2 linked regions of the Synechococcus elongatus PCC 6301 genome follow. The protein of the gene in region 1 interacts with the protein of each later gene in a pairwise test. Links are inferred from orthologs where the notes say so. Each region holds a gene or a part of one and is shown on either strand. Other genes may lie near its edges. The genes, in order: cysK and cysE.

Region 1 (3,234 bases):
ACTCCTGGTACTTACGTGTTCAACAACACCAATGGCCAGCAAAACGGTGGAACGACTTACGTTCCCTTCCTGAAAACAGTCTTCCGTTTCTAGGAATCAACTGTTTAGTTAGGGATGGGCGATCGCCCATCCCTAACCAACTCTTTCCTCACCACATTAGCTCTCGCCTGTCGAGAGCTTTTTTATGCTTTTTAGGAGCTGAAGCTGAAATCCTCAATCTCCAGTGGAGAATGGGTGTATAATCAGCTACAGCTGTGTGGAACGATCGCGTGGAGCTGTCCGGAAAGTGTGAATATGCTCTTCTAGCCTTGATTGAGCTAGCCCGAGGGCACAGCAACGGTGAACCACAACAGATCAAACAGCTTGCCGACCGGCAAAATATTCCCGATCGCTACCTTGAACAGTTGCTAGCTACCCTGCGGCGTGGAGGTATTGTTCGCAGTGTTCGTGGGGCTCGAGGTGGCTATCTTCTCGCCCGAGAACCCTGGCAAATTTCGATGCAGGATGTCGTGCACTGCATTGATGGGACTGAAATGCAGCGAACTGAGGCGATCGATCAGCAGTCAGTGACGATTGAACGCCAAATTCTTGTTGATATTAATGTTGAGCTTTGCAAGGCTGTAGAGGATGTTTTGGCTGCCTATAGCTTGCAAGATCTATTAGAAATTCGAGAAAATCGAGCTAGTACAGATTTGATGTATTACATTTGATTTTTCAGATTTACTGGGAACTATCTATTTGTCAATTTAGGCTTCCTCTGATCTTGAGCTGATCGTGATTGTTGAGTACTTAGACTTGCTCCACACTAGGAATGCTGAGCCTAAATGGCAATCTGCCGGCTAAAAGGCTGTTGCGCTCGTTTGAGTATCGACCCTTAGCTTTACAGAATTGGCGATTTGCTACCTACAGCTAGGGTTGTAGGCCATGATTATAAGGACGCCGTCTTCACCCGCTAACCGCTCAGTCATGCGAATCGCTCAGAACATCACGGAACTCATTGGCCGGACTCCTCTGGTGCAGCTCAATCGCATCCCCGTCGCAGATGGCTGCTTGGCCAGAATTGTGGTAAAGCTGGAAAGCTTTAATCCTTCAGCGTCGGTCAAAGACCGGATCGGCATCAGCATGATTCTAGAGGCTGAGCGCAAAGGCCTCATTGCTCCTGATCGCACAACACTGGTAGAGCCGACCTCTGGCAACACAGGGATTGCCTTAGCGATGGCTGCTGCAGCAAGAGGCTACCGGCTGATTTTGACCATGCCAGACACGATGAGTTCAGAGCGTCGGGCGATGCTGCGGGCCTATGGGGCCACACTGGAATTGACGCCCGGGATTGAAGGGATGGCTGGTTGCATTCAGCGGGCACAGGAAATTGTTGCCTCGCATCCTGAAGCCTATATGCTGCAACAGTTCAAGAATCCCGCGAATCCCAAAATTCACCGAGAAACTACAGCAGAAGAGATTTGGGCGGACACCGATGGCACCGTCGATATTTTGATTTCAGGGGTTGGCACAGGGGGAACAATCACCGGGGTAGCGGAGGTTTTGAAGGAACGCAAACCGTCCTTCCAAGCGTTCGCAGTTGAGCCAGCTAATAGTCCGGTGCTATCGGGAGGGCGGCCTGGTCCCCACAAGATTCAAGGCATTGGGGCAGGTTTTGTGCCAGAAGTGCTGGCGACTCAACTGATCGATGAGGTTGTGACGGTAAGCGATGACGAAGCGATCGCCTACGGCCGTCGCTTAGCTCGCGAGGAAGGGTTGCTGTCGGGGATTTCCAGTGGCGCTGCAGTCGCTGCCGCCGTCCAAGTTGCTCGCCGGCCTGAAAATACCGACAAACTGATCGTGGTCATCTTGCCCAGTTTTGGCGAGCGCTATCTCAGCACACCTTTGTTCCAAGAGCCGGAACTGGTTTCAGTTAGCAGCAACGGTTAGGTCTTTTGGCGGATCACTATCAGACGCTGGGTGTTTCCCCCAGTGCCAGCCAGCAGGAGATCAAGCTGGCCTATCGACAACTGGCAATGCAGTATCATCCCGATCGCAATGCCAAAGCCGGACATGATCGTATCGTGGCTATTAATGCCGCCTACGAAATCCTAGGGAACTTGGAAGAGCGGCGGCGCTATGATGCACTGCGAGGTGGCAGCCAGAGCGATGCAACCGATCGTACTGTGGCTGCTCAGGATCATTACCGTCAGCAACGTCGTCGCCAAAGCGATCGGGATGAAGCCGTTGAGCAGTGGCTGAAACGGGTTTACGAACCTGCTCAGACTGCCATTGGCAAAATTCTGCGGCCGTTTCGGGCGGAGCTAACTGCCCTTGCCGCTGATCCCTACGATGACGAATTGATGGCGGCTTTTGAAGCCTATATTGCGCGATCGCGGCAATTGCAGGCACAGGCAGAACGGTACCTGCAGTCCGAACCAGCACCCGCTATGGCCGGGGCGATCGCACGGTTGCTGTTTCAATGTCTGAATCAGGCTAGTGATGCTTTGGATGAATTGGAGCGCTACTGTTTGGGCTATAACGATGATTGCTTGCGGGATGGTCGAGAAATGATGCGTATTGCCCAACGTCTTCGCCAAGAAATGCAAGCGATCGTTCGGCAACAACCTGCTCGGAGCCGTTGAGAAGCTTCAGTAGACCATGGCCGACTACTTTCGTGACCTAGAGCAAACTACAGTGAGTGCCTAAACCCACAAGAAAATTTTAACTAAAAGGAGCGTGTTGTCTGGACAGAGAGCAGGCTCAAAGTAGACCCCGATAGCGAATAAAACTGAGGACAGCTGCCCAAGCACCAAGCGCCACTTTAATCGCTACGAGGATATTCAAAATAGGGATGATCCCGCCGCTAAGGGGTGCTCCCAATTGACCTTGGGGAAGTTCAATTCCCGAGAGTGTCAAGACTGACAACACAATAAAAATTAGGACTGTAACTTTCTCCCAAGTTTCAGCATGCCAACGGTGATAAATGCTTTGCATCGCCTCTGGTGATGAAGTCATAGCAATCAAACCAATCGCTGTTCCACCTGCGACACCAGCTGCAAATCCGCCTCCTGGGCTGAGATGACCACGAATGGCTAGCTCGATACCGACGATTGCAGCGATCGTTGCGCCAAGCTGGGCAAGTAGTCGTGAGGGAGGGTCACTGAATTGATCAATTTTTGTTGATAGAGGTTCGTTCGCTAAAAGATAGCGAACGCCCATAATTGCGATTGTAAAGACAACGACCTCAAAAAC
Region 2 (3,070 bases), 790 kb from region 1 along the record:
ATGGGTGGCAGCACTACGGAAGGAAGCAATCCGCAAATGGCCACCTTGCAGCCCTTTTTCAAGATTGACCTCGTGCACAATGCTGTCGTGTAGCTGCAACATTCGCTGCGCTAGTTGCAGAACCCGCTCACCGACCCGAGTCGGCCTAGCCCCAAACCGCCCACGCGATAGCAACACCACACCCAGCTCATCCTCCAGCGCCGCGATCGCTCGGCTGACAGCCGATTGAGAGAGATCGAGCTGCAGCGCTGCCGCCGAAAAATTACCCGTTTCAACGACGGCCGCCAAAATCTGCAATTGCGTAATGTTCATAGTGAGAATCTATGCAGTTTGCGAATGGATAGCCTGTTGAAGCCGTTTTGATTCCCCTTGTTGCCCCTTCTAAGGTGCTGTTTATCCACTCAGGGGCTTCGAGATTACTGTCATGTATGAGCTAATTGGCTACGAAAAATTCCGCAATACGCCGAGTGTGCGCTTCTTTGATGTCACGATCGCAACCTCGAATATTCGTGACTTAGTCTTCCATGAAGGGCCTGCCGTCAGCCCGAATAATGACGAGGATGGCAACTGGCAGTTTTATCTACATCCCAACCAAGAGGACAATCTCTTGGCCCTGACCGGCGGCCGCACCTTTTTCCTCGTCAACTTTGCTTGGGAACAGCCGTTTCACGTTGTACGCCTCGAAGCCGGCAAAGAGATCCTGCGCCTACCGCCAGGAACCTTCCATCGCTCTGTTTCCGACCCCGATGGCTCACTGGTTTTGAACCAAGGCGTTCGCACAGAGCGAGGCAATATCGCTAGCGAGTTCCGTGTCTACAACAGCGGCACTATTCCTCGCTTGCAGCGCTTGCTCGCCCAAGTTCAGCAGCCCGAAGAAACGGCCCCCGCGATCGCACCTCGCGCAGAAGTAACCGAGCTGCACAGTCATACCCAGTACTTTGCTGCTTAATCCAACCGTCCAGAACAGCCTATGTCAGCATAGAGGGAACTGTTTACCCTGCTGCCACCCGTGTTTAAAACGCTGGCTGCCGATTTCCGCATCATCTTTGAACGGGACCCCGCTGCCCGCAACGGGCTGGAAGTCCTGCTGTGCTACCCCGGATTTCAGGCGCTAGTTTGCCATCGGGTTGCTCATTGGCTCTATCAGCAGCGCTTGCCAGTGATTCCGCGCCTGTTGTCGCATCTCAGCCGTCTACTGACGGGAGTGGAAATTCACCCCGGGGCTCGCCTCGGTCAAGGCATTTTCATCGACCACGGCATGGGCGTGGTGATTGGTGAAACGGCGATCGTTGGCGACTACTGCCTGATTTATCAGGGTGTAACCCTCGGCGGTACGGGTAAGCAAAGCGGAAAACGCCACCCAACGCTAGCTAACAACGTCGTGGTTGGCGCTGGAGCGAAGGTACTCGGCAATATCCAGATCGGCGAGAATGTCCGCATTGGTGCTGGTTCGGTGGTGCTGCGAGATGTGCCCTCAGACTGCACGGTGGTTGGTATTCCCGGCCGCGTCATCTATCGTTCTGGCGTGCGCGTCGATCCACTGGATCACAGCCAGATGCCCGACTCGGAAGCGCGGGTGATTCGGATGCTGCTCGATCGCATCGAAGCGCTTGAGGATCAACTGGAAGGGCTCAATCTTCCACCTGCCGAAGAAGCCATCGATGTCACCTTGGCTCCCGTGGGCGATCGCTGTCAACTACGCGATCGCACGATTGAAGAATTTTTAGACGGCGCGGGCATCTAATCCCCAGTCACTTCGACCTAGTCAGGATTATCAGGACTCCTGCGGAGCAGGTGTTTTGGTGGGTTGGGGCGATCGCAGGCTGCGGAAGTAAAGGCCACCCACTCCAATCCAGAAGATGATGTAGGCAATAGCAGGAATGAGGAAGAGGCGATCGCTGTAGCCTGCAATTAATTTGAGGAACAGTCCTGGGAATTGGCGATCGGGTAGGACGGCTTGCAGATCCCAGAGTTGTGGCCCTAGCACACAAGATGCTGCACTCTGGCAGAGTCCCCAACGGCCTTGGCTGAGTTGATTGAGCAGGCCGAGTCCGCCGTCGAGCTTCCGTAGCGCGGTCAGTAGCAGTCCACCCGTAATCACCAGCAGGAGGACGCCCATAACTTGGAAAAAACGCCGCAGATTGAGCCGGATGCTGCCTCGAAAGATTGCCCAACCCAACAGGCCAGCGCCACTTAGACCCGCGATTGCCCCTAGACTCGGCAACCAACCACGTTGCCCTTGGGTTAGCAGGAAGATCACGGTTTCAAAGCCTTCGCGCAAGACCGCCGCAAAAACAATGCCAAAGACGGCGCGATCGCTCCCTGCTCGAATTGCTTGCTGAATTCCTTGCTCCACCTCCGATTTCAGCGATCGCGATTGCTGGGTCATCCAGATCAGCATCCAGCTGAGTAACCCGACAGCGATCGCACAGAGCAGGGCTTCTAGGAGTAGGCGTAGGGCAGGAGCATAGTAAAACTGCGCGGCGCTCAGCGTTCCGAGGGCATTACCAAGGAGCAGCCCCAGTAACAGACTGGCCAGGAGTCCGGCCAAAAGTCCGAGGTAAACCCAGCGCTTTAGGTCAGGGCGATCGGCTTTGGCCAAGCAAGCGAGGACAATGCCCACCACGAGTGCGGCTTCAAATCCCTCGCGCAGGGTAATCAAGAAGCTTGGCAGCGCAGTCGTCCAATTCATGACTTGCAGGGGGCAGCACAGACAGCGATCGCAGGGTAGCACTCCTGCGCGATCGCCCGAGGTGTTCGCAAAATGCTGCCCTAGAACGACCCGCCGATCGGGATGGTCTGCTGACTACCACCGCGTCCCAGCGTCACGCTCTGGCTGGTGATTTGCTTGACGACGTAACCATCCCCAAGGCTTTGACCAACGCCGACCTGTTGACTAGCACCATTGATTGTGAACAGGGCAGTCGAGCGATCGCCTAGATCAATCACGCCATTGAGGGTACGGCTGGCGGCCACCGGAGTTGGGGCCGCAGTGACCGGCGGGGCAGGCGGCTGACTGACCGTGCTCCCCCCACTACTGACGGGTGGAGCAGGCAACAGTGGGGGAGGC

Evidence for each region.
Region 2: the proteins of cysK (region 1) and cysE interact in binary tests that used the Escherichia coli proteins (3 or more experiments, as listed by UniProt). The link is inferred for Synechococcus elongatus PCC 6301 from one-to-one orthologs.

Annotation. Positions count from the first base shown.
Region 1 is NC_006576.1:2,615,964-2,619,197, forward strand. The notes cover bases 36-2,947. They hold cysK (cysteine synthase A), read left to right. Parts: upstream 36-966; coding sequence 967-1,929; downstream 1,930-2,947. Other genes in these bases: SYC_RS12925 (iron uptake porin), read left to right, coding at 36-93; SYC_RS12930 (RrF2 family transcriptional regulator), read left to right, coding at 270-710; SYC_RS12940 (J domain-containing protein), read left to right, coding at 1,935-2,624; SYC_RS12945 (Na(+)/H(+) antiporter subunit B), read right to left, coding at 2,743-2,947. Also shown: more of SYC_RS12925, read left to right, coding at 1-35; more of SYC_RS12945, read right to left, coding at 2,948-3,234.
Region 2 is NC_006576.1:1,822,752-1,825,821, reverse strand. The notes cover bases 129-2,876. They hold cysE (serine O-acetyltransferase), read left to right. Parts: upstream 129-1,009; coding sequence 1,010-1,744; downstream 1,745-2,876. Other genes in these bases: SYC_RS08960 (hypothetical protein), read right to left, coding at 2,773-2,876; SYC_RS08965 (FTR1 family iron permease), read right to left, coding at 1,775-2,692; SYC_RS08975 (hypothetical protein), read left to right, coding at 425-949; SYC_RS08980 (LysR family transcriptional regulator), read right to left, coding at 129-312. Also shown: more of SYC_RS08980, read right to left, coding at 1-128; more of SYC_RS08960, read right to left, coding at 2,877-3,070.